3 regions of the Pseudoalteromonas sp. PPB1 genome follow, and region 2 is predicted to be linked to each of the others. Evidence: predicted binding sites of a transcription regulator. Region 2 holds the regulator's gene; each other region holds the start of a gene.
What was found. The regulator sigma-54, encoded in region 2, starts transcription at its own class of promoters, with help from an activator protein. The targets are predictions, from matches to a motif close to GTTGGCACGNNNNTNGNNT.

Region 1 (3,232 bases), on a different contig from region 2:
TGCTGCCTGCAACAGCATCAACAGGCACAGGAATGAGCACACGGTTTTCACCGGCAACCCCCTGATACTCACTGATCACACGCTCTGACTCCTGGAACTGGCCATCACCGTTCCAGTCAATCCAGGCATTCACATACCCGGATTTCGATAGCGTGAACGAAACCAGTGTTTCATAGCCTGTTTCAAGGTTGGTTAAAAAGCTAATGCCGTTGTCGTCGTCTGTGGCTTTAGGTACATATTCTGCACTGACACTCTGGCCGAAAAATAAGTCACCCACATTATGACGCGCACCATTGGCGTTAAGCGAGGTGCCATAGCTATCCGGTGCGTCGCCATAGTCTATGGTTGGGTCTTCTGTATCATCAATAATCGGGGCTGTTGCACAGCGTGCGCCGTCGTTAGTATTGGAAACCGGACCATATGCGAAAAGCTGGGTATTATTTGTATCGTTTATATCTATTTTATAAACATGCCCGTCCTGATTTCTGCTGATGTAAAAATTGCTCTCCACATCAAAATAGACGGCTCCAAACGTTCCTGACTGACCCACATTGCCAAGATTGGTGCTGGTGCCATTTGATACGTCAATGCGGTGTAGATTACCATTGCTGTCTACGCTATATGCCAGGCTGGCATTTTCATTAGGTGCAAACGCCATATCAAAGATATTAAGGTTCAGCGCACTGCCATCAATGATACGCTCTGCCTGCAAATAGTCGTCGCTGTTTTCGTCGAGCGATACACGATAAAGACCTAAGCTACTGCCTTTCTTATAAACATAAAATGCATTCTCGTGAATAGCGACATCACCCACGTAAAAGTTGGTATCGGGGAATCCCGACGTCATGATGGGCTCAAGAACGTAGTCTTTTCCCACCCGACCGATGTCTTTGTTACTGTAGTCCCAACCGTAAATGTAACGGTCGTGGACGCTAAACCCGATGCCATTAAGCTTGTTGTTGGTACCAACGTTTTCAGCGAACGTGGTGTACGAACCTGAGACCAGGTTAACGCCATACATAGTTGCCGTGTTCCCCTGCACCAAAAAGGCTTTTGACGGACACGTGTCGAACGGGGCGGCTGATAGTCCTGCGGAAAACACGCAGGCTCCGAATAATATCTTTTTCATGTGACTCTCCAACGTTTTGATTTGCTGCTAGAGAGATTGCAAGCATGAGGCCAACTTTATGACACTGATTTTTAAAGGTTTTTATTTTTCTGATTTGCGTTATTGCAATACGCAATGCAGGATGAAAATCACAATGAGAAAAACGAGACTAAAAAGCACGCTCAGCGTGTGCTCAATCACACGCCATGAATCACTAAGCTAATTGACGTGTAGACTAGTGGTTATGATTTATAGACGTCCCTGGTCTTGCGCATGTCGTAGACTCTGTTTTTACGTGTTTCATCAAAACCGACCAGCTGGACATAGTCTTTTGGGTTCGACAATGTGCCAAACAACAGATCCCAGGTAGCTAACCCATAATTTGTTTATGGTAACTATATTTATGATGAACTCTGCGCATTTCAGGACGTTGCAACACAAAACCCGGTAAGTACGACGTTTTCAGCTTAGTCCCGATTTAAGAAGCGAATTAAAAGTTGAAAATCAAAGTGATGGAAGCGGTCGATGTGCTTTCTGGCCCTATGGGAAAAAACCAGCCAAAGATAGGAATATGAAACGATATAATCTGGAAAAACTGCCTGCTGCTAAAGGCCGGTCGTAAACGTCACCCGGAGCGTCTTTATTACTTTTGCTCCGGGTTTCGTTTTGGTATGGAAGCCGTTAATTTAGCACTTTGCGTATTACACGCAGGGTATTAGTACTATAATTCTTGCTCCCGATATTCGTTGTACCATCTGCGGATTTATGTACCCATACTGGTTCCCTGGGTAAGTCTAGCTCAGCAATGGGATTAGCAAATACATAGTTGAGTTTGCTATTAAGCTTTACTTCCACGACTTCGTCGTTGCTGTGGTTATAACCTATCCCGGAAACTGAGCCATCTTCATTGACATAAGCCGCATATTCGAAATTAATGTCGAAATCATCATACTCACGGACCTCCGACAGCAAACCCAGGTCAGGATCCAACTTGATTCTAATGTCACTCGATGCATGATCAGCGCCAAAGAGTAACAGGTTATTTTGATTATCCAACTTAAATGTTGTGAAAAGTTCTACGTAATTGAGAATGCCTTCCCAGAAGTGTGTTTGCTGAAAGTCAGTATCAACTTTAACAACATACAGACCACTACTAAAGCCCGAACGCGAGCTCAACACACCGCCAATTGCCAGTTGCTCAGAGTTTACGACCATTAGCTGCTCCGGGATGTTATGGTATGCAGCGTTCGGGTTAGTCAGCGCTGTGCTTTTAACTATCTCGCCCGTGGACAAGTCTAGTTGCTGTATTTGTGCATCGTAATCTCCATCTTGTGGCTTATACACTTTCAGGCGATAATACTGATCATTCCACACAACCGCAGAGCGCATATTACCTATGTGATCCGTGTCGGTTGTGCTTTCCGCTTCGCTGTACCAGATTAATTCGCCACTCGCACTGAACTTAGCACTTACTGAAAAATAGGCTCTAACAGTCCCATCATAAATGTCACCACTGGCGATCAACTCCCCATTGGCAAGTTCATGAATCTCCCTCAGAGGCGCACTTCCGGGCTTCTCAATGGTTTTTTCCCATTCAACACGCCCATAAGCATCTAGCTTTGTAAGCCAGTTGTCATTTCGTACTGAAGATAGGATGACAAGCCCTTTATCCTGAGTCTCTATACTGGTAAACGAGTGACCGTCGTTTGGAAAGCTAACATCATATTGCGCAACGTCGATATACCATGAATCACTCCAGAGTGACTGGTTACCTGCAATGTCAGTCGCTTGCATCTGCCATCTGTAGTTACCCGCAGGCAATAACAATTCGATATTGTTCGCACCGCTAACTGACTCAGTAAAAGACTGTTGAGTCTTAGTATTAATCGCTGTCAACGTGTATGAATCAATATTCTGAACGCCATCCCAACTGAATGCCACACGATGCTGAGAAGCTTCTGGTGTCATGTTAACAGAGACGTTGTTTGGCGTCTGTGGCGCGGCAAGGTTCACTAAAGTCATAGCGGGTTCAGAGATATGACCGTAAGCATTTACGATCCTAGCCTCAAATTGCATGTAACCTGGATTGAGCCCTTCAAACACTAAAGCACCGCCATCTTGAGT
Region 2 (3,232 bases):
GTCTGACACACTGCGCACCAATGCAGGCAGCAAGTTGACTGGGATATTATCGGCGCAGTAATAACCCAAGTCTTCCAGCACGCGAAGGGCGACCGATTTTCCTGAGCCAGAACGACCACTGACAATAATTAACTGCACAGAAACTCTCCGTTAGTTGTCAAACTCTTCAATTATCGCGAATAACTCCTGATCATTGTGAGCTTGTCTGATACGTTTACAAAACACCTTGTTTTTAAGTTTATCAGCGATCGTTGCCAAGGTCTGCAAATGTTGTTGATTTTCTCCCTCGGGTACGATGAGTGCCACAAAAATGTCGACGGGTTGATTGTCAATGGCATCAAAGGCAATGCCTTGCTGATTAACAAGCAGCATAGCCACCACTTTATCTATGCCTGCCATGCGGCCATGGGGCAGGGCTATCCCTTTTCCGATCCCCGTACTACCGAGTTTTTCGCGGCTCAATAGCGCATCAAGGATGTCATGGGCATTACTGTCTGGAAGCTGGCTTTGAGCCAACTCACTGATGTACTCTAAAATACGTTTCTTACTATTAAAAAGGACCGCAGCTTTGCTGCAGTCCTGTGAAATCAATGAGCTTAGTTTCATGATTAATGTCGAGTTAGCTTCTCTTTGTGCTTGATCACCTGGCGGTCAAGCTTATCGATAAGTCCGTCTATTGCGGCATACATATCCCGGTGTTCGGTTGAGGCAAAGATTTCTCCCCCGTTCACATGTAATGTGGCTTCTGCTTTTTGGATGAGCTTTTCGACATCTAGGATAACATGCACATTATTGATGTGATCAAAGTGCCTTTCTAGCTTCGCAAACTTGTTTGTTACATAGTCTCTTAACGAATCGGTGATTTCTACATGTCGACCAGTTAAATTTAGTTGCATAAGCATTTTCCTTCTGTAGTTACGTCTAAATCAGGCTTTTACGCTGATTGGACGGTGGGATAGCCAAAGACTCTCGGTATTTGGCAATTGTACGTCTAGCCACTTTGATCCCTTGATCTGCCAATACGTCCGCAATCTTGCTGTCACTCAAAGGTTTAGCTGTATTTTCTGCGGCAATTAGCTTTTTGATCAATGCTCTGATTGCAGTCGAAGAGCATTCTCCTCCGTTTTCAGTGCTGACATGGCTTGAGAAGAAATACTTCAACTCATAGATACCGCGTGGCGTGTGCATATACTTTTGAGTTGTTACACGTGAAATCGTGGACTCATGCATGTCGACCATTTCGGCCACATCATTCAGTACCATCGGCTTCATTGCCTCGGGGCCATGTTCAAAGAATGCCTGTTGTTGCTGCACAATGCAATTAGTAACTTTTAATAAAGTTTCATTGCGGCTTTCCAGGCTCTTGATGAACCATTTTGCCTCTTGCAAGTGTGAACGAATAAACTGACTATCTGTGCTGGACTTGACTGAACGGGACATCGCAGCGTAGTGGTCATTCACTCTAATTTTTGGCATTGAATCGGGGTTGAGTTCAACAACCCAGCGACCTTTCACTTTTTTAACCGACACATCCGGGATCACATAGTCTGCTTCTTCTTGCACTATGCTGGCGGCAGGTTTCGGGTTTAGGCCGTGGATCAGGGTCATTACTTCTTTCAGATCCGCTTCTTTGAGTTTGGTTTTTTTCATCAAAGTGCGGTAATCCCGGCTGGCTAACAGATCTATGTGCTCAGTCAGAATTTCTTTGGTCTGTGCAAGCCAGGGGGTATTTGGGTCAAACTGGTTGAGCTGAATGCACAGGCATTCTTGCAGGCTGCGTGCAGCAATCCCAACGGGGTCAAATAGTTGGATCCGTTTCAGTACGGCCTCTACTTCATCCTGCTCAATTAGCTCGTCATCGTTGTCCTGATTCATGCTTTCGACGATGTCTTCGCAGCTGATGGTCAACAGGCCTGCGTCATCAACCGCTTCTACAATTGCAAGGGCGATGGCTCTGTCTGTTGGACTAAAAGGCGTCAGTTCCAACTGCCACATCAGGTATTCTTGCAATGTCTCAGTCGTTTTACCCTGGTAAATGGTTTCGTCTTCCGGCATTGGGCCTGAACTGCTTGCCGGTGCGGCACTGATGTACTCATCCCAGGTTACGTCCATTGCCAAATCGTCGCTGACGGTGTCTTTGTTTAGTGCAGCATCGCTGTCTTGTTCGTAGTCGCTGACAGCCGCCTCTTCATAGCTGTCGTTGTCACTCGTTGTAGGTTGTTCCAAATCGGAATCCGACTTGGACTGAGTTTCATTATCTTGTGATTCAGACTCACCTTCTTCCACTTCCAACAAAGGGTTGCTATCAAGCGCTTCTTGGATTTCTTGTTGGAGATCTAGCGTACTCAACTGTAACAGACGAATAGCCTGTTGCAGTTGTGGTGTCATTGTCAGTTGCTGCCCCATGCGCAGCTGTAGCGATTGCCTCATGTATCTCTAACAATCCTTTTTGTTATTTACTTCTAATTTTATAACTATAGCCTGAATTGCTCACCTAGGTAGACATCCCGCACGGTTTGATCGGCCAGAACATGCTCCGGGGTGCCTGCTGCTATCAGTTCACCATGTGACACTATATAAGCTTTCTCACAGACGTCCAGCGTTTCACGCACGTTGTGGTCAGTGATCAGTACGCCTATCCCACGGTTTTTCAGGTGTTCTATAATTTTCTTTATATCTAACACTGAAATAGGATCAACGCCAGCGAAAGGCTCATCTAATAAGATAAATTTTGGATCTGCCGCAAGGGCGCGGGCAATTTCTACCCGGCGTCGTTCACCGCCCGATAGTGCCATACCCTGGCTATCGCGAATATGCTGGATATTAAACTCATCTAACAGCTCATTGAGGATGACTTCTCGTTGTTCTTTGTTCAGCTCTTTACGAGTTTCTAAAATGGCCATCAGGTTCTGATAGACGGTCAGCTTGCGAAAAATAGAGGACTCTTGTGGCAGGTAACCAATACCAAGTCTTGCTCGGCTATGCATTGGCAATAAGGTAATGTCTTGTTCGTCAATATGTATGCTGCCCTTATCACTGGGCACCAGGCCGACAATCATATAAAAAGTGGTGGTTTTACCTGCGCCATTTGGGCCAAGGAGGCCAACAATACTGCCAGCTTCAACGCTTAACTCAACGTTTTTAACAACCTGTCTGCCCTTATAGCTTTTGGCCAGTGCGGTGGCGGTTAATTTACTCACGGATTACCCTTCTCTTTTGGTTGCTGGGGGTT
Region 3 (3,232 bases), on a different contig from region 2:
AATTAAGCGAAAACGCTTAGTATTTTTCGCAGCGACACGGCCTCTTAGTTAAATGGATATAACAGTCCCCTCCTAAGGGATAGTTGCAGGTTCGATTCCTGCAGGGGCCGCCAGCGTTTTTCTTTTACAAATCAACTCTGATATAGCAATCACACTTCAGTAAAAACGGCTTTAAATGGGATAGGTAATCCAAATTATCGGTGGGTTATTAACCCTCACTGTGTGTTCTATCGGAGTATCGCGCTTACAGCGCAAAGTCTTCCTGCTTTTGTACCATGACTTCCACCAAATCATTGATCTGAATATTATTCAGCGGACGTTTTGAGATGTTTTCGGCGATCGCATTTTGAGCATTCACCTGAGTGACACGGACTTGATTGAGTGTTTTGATACTTTGTGCAAAAAACTGGTTGGTTGCGCTTTGCATATCCCGACGATGAGAGATCGTCAGCAACTGGCCTATCTCAATACCATGGTTGCTGCCCAGATTGATGACCAGCTTGCCCTGCTCGCGATGTAAAATTTTGCCTCTGCTGGGCAAACAGGACAGGGCTGAGTCCAGATCCTGTGCCACGCTGTTAAAAACGCTCTGGATCTGTTTGGCATAATTGGTACGCCAAAAGGTGTCGCTATAGACGTCAACAATCTTGGTCTTTTCGTAAGGCCAGACGCCACTGACGGCATAGTGCTTTTGCCACACTTTATCCCGGGTAAGGGCATCGAATGCGACAAAATCGATTTTAAAGCTGCGCACGTATTCCTCATCCTGCCAGAATGCGTAATCATCATTCATTTGTTCCCCGGCAGCGACGTCAGTGATCTGACTCATCAACACATACTGACTATTGCTTAACGTGGTCAAAGAGTCGATCAGTTGTTCATCATATTCAAACCGTTGAGTGAAAAAGGGCCGGGCGTTGATCGCATGATCCAGATAAGGAATGGGCTTCACCGTCAGTTTGCGTTGTGCCAGGGTATGATACAGTCGTTCACTGGTGGCCTTGGCAATGTCAAAAATTTGACCCAGGCGTGCCTGATGTGGCTGAATGAGCTGGCTTTGTGTGATGGTTACTTGTTTTGCAACAGCGGCCTGAGTGCATTGTTCCAGCTTGGGGAAAATATCTAAGTGCAACGTTACACTGACGATACCATCTTGTTTTTGCTCAGATACCAGGTTGATCTGCTGGATCTCGCCATGACTTTTAATCTTGATCTGATCTTGTGTTAACACTCCGTCAGCCAGTGTCTGGACACTGGATACGGTCGCACCGGAGAAGATCAGCGCCTGCGTAATGGCGTCCTGCACGGCTTCTTGTCGTGCTTCGGCCATATCTTCGGTGTGGGCATTGGCATAGCCTGTGACTTCAAACCACTCTGCGCTGGCCCCAAAACTGGCGGTAGCCAGTAACACACTCATAATACGCGACAATTTCATGACTTTATTACCGAACTGATTGCAAATCTCTGTTCTAACTGAGCAAGTCCCGTGCCAATGGTGTTGGCAAGGTTTGTGCATACAGATTGCTTACTTGATGATATGGCCAATGGGCCACACAGAGGAGTTACCCCTATGAATCAGTTTAGAGCGCTTTGGCATCAACGGGTAGTCGGCCTGGTCAAGTCCTGTATTGTTGCAACGGTACTGGGGCTGGCAGGATGTAGCTCTATCATAGATAAACATGTTGAATACAGCTATGTGAAACCCGACTCTTACCCGGTTCTCAAGGCCGTTGGCTATGCTCCTTTGAGTTCACAGCCAGGCAGCAGTGAGAGCGAAAAAATGCTGATGGCTATTAAGGTATCCAAACTGGAAGCTTACCGTGAGTTGGCTGAACAGGTATATGGCCACAGATTAAGTGCCAGTACAACGGTACAGGGGGCTGTGGCGCAAAATGATGGTCTACGCAGCCAGGTGCAGGGTCTTATTCGTGGTGCTAAGGTCATGAAGAGCTATGCGGTCGGGGATATTTACACCACTGAGCTGGAGCTGGATATGAAGCGTGTTTACGATTTGTATATTGGTGAGGTTAAGCCACGCAAGGTGGAACGGGTAACGTATTACTGAGCGCAGCTTAGTCAATAAAACCGGCAAATTATGTCCTTTGCTTTCAGTGTGCCTTCAATTTATACTGTTTAAATATACACACTACCTCAGCGTGACTGAGGTGAATGGTCAGGTCAATAGGAGGTTTGTCGGTGCTGGACCCGAGAAATGAAGCTCAAAAAGTGCTTAGTCGTTTATGGTGTGACAGCCAGTTTCCGGTTGATCCTGTTACTATCTGTAAGTCACTTGGGCTGGAAGTTGTTGAGATGGCGTTGCCGGATAAAGTGTCCGGGGCGTTGATCAAAGAAGTCGGCGTCGATCCTGTTATCGTGCTGCATCAGGACGATCATTTAAATCGTAAGCGGTTTAGCTGTGCCCATGAGCTGGGTCATTATATTTCTCGTATCGAATCTGACAACACAGATAAAGAATACGAATACATCGACCTCAGAGGACCAAGTGCGTCAACTGGCGAAGACGAAGAAGAAGTGTTTGCTAATCAGTTTGCGGCAAACTTGTTGATGCCCAATGAAGAAGTGAAAAGACTGCATCGTAAGAAAGTCGCCCATTTTGAGATGGCCATTCACTTTGGTGTTTCTGTTGAGGCACTCAAATATAAGCTCAATGCGCTGGAGCTGTTGTAATGACACAAAGCAGGGAAGCGCAAAAGGCAGAGCACTCATCACTTGCTGCACAAATTAAGCATAACTTTAAAGAAAATAAGTTTACCAATGTGGACCCCATGCAGGTTCAAAAGGTCAAAGATGCAGAGTCAGACCGTGGCCTGAAGCAGAAATACGCCTGGTGGTTTATCGGTATTCTAGTTGTTCAGTTATTCATTATGAATTTGGTACTGGTGCTGGTTGGTATGGATAAATTGCACTTTGAGGAGTGGACGCTTAACTTATATATGGCAGGGACTCTGGCCGAAGTATTTGGCGTGATCCTGGTGATCACCAAAAATTTGTTTCCCACAAAAGCATAACCTGATCAACCTGACCTAACGGATCAGGCTTTGAGGTTTTTAACCAGCTCACCCATGTTAGAGACAACACTGCCATCCTGGCCATACGTCATCGAAGTTGGTGCACCAATTAAAATATCTTTAAGTTCACGCACGGTGAGTTGTGCCTGATGTGCCGCTTGTGCGTTTACGTCATTCTGTTTCTTACAGTGATATAATAACTC

Region 1: IY568_RS03030 (LruC domain-containing protein) is a predicted target of sigma-54. The motif match lies at 1,166-1,184, and genes of this name have one in related genera.
Region 3: IY568_RS19285 (flagellar assembly protein T N-terminal domain-containing protein) is a predicted target of sigma-54. The motif match lies at 1,476-1,494, and genes of this name have one in related genera.

The regions. Positions count from the first base shown of each region.
Region 1 is NZ_JACEQV010000002.1:159,611-162,842, forward strand. Features, by position in the region: gene IY568_RS03030 (LruC domain-containing protein) at 1-1,129, opposite strand, end outside; gene IY568_RS03035 (Ig-like domain-containing protein) at 1,790-3,232, opposite strand, start outside.
Region 2 is NZ_JACEQV010000001.1:480,568-483,799, reverse strand. Features, by position in the region: gene rapZ (RNase adapter RapZ) at 1-138, opposite strand, end outside; gene IY568_RS02140 (PTS sugar transporter subunit IIA) at 151-606, opposite strand; gene hpf (ribosome hibernation promoting factor) at 609-896, opposite strand; gene IY568_RS02130 (RNA polymerase factor sigma-54) at 922-2,430, opposite strand; gene lptB (LPS export ABC transporter ATP-binding protein) at 2,475-3,200, opposite strand; gene lptA (lipopolysaccharide transport periplasmic protein LptA) at 3,197-3,232, opposite strand, start outside.
Region 3 is NZ_JACEQV010000023.1:26,889-30,120, reverse strand. Features, by position in the region: tRNA gene IY568_RS19290 (tRNA-Arg) at 39-113, shown strand; gene IY568_RS19285 (flagellar assembly protein T N-terminal domain-containing protein) at 245-1,435, opposite strand; gene IY568_RS19280 (LPP20 family lipoprotein) at 1,571-2,065, shown strand; gene IY568_RS19275 (ImmA/IrrE family metallo-endopeptidase) at 2,197-2,688, shown strand; gene IY568_RS19270 (hypothetical protein) at 2,688-3,029, shown strand; gene flgN (flagellar export chaperone FlgN) at 3,053-3,232, opposite strand, start outside.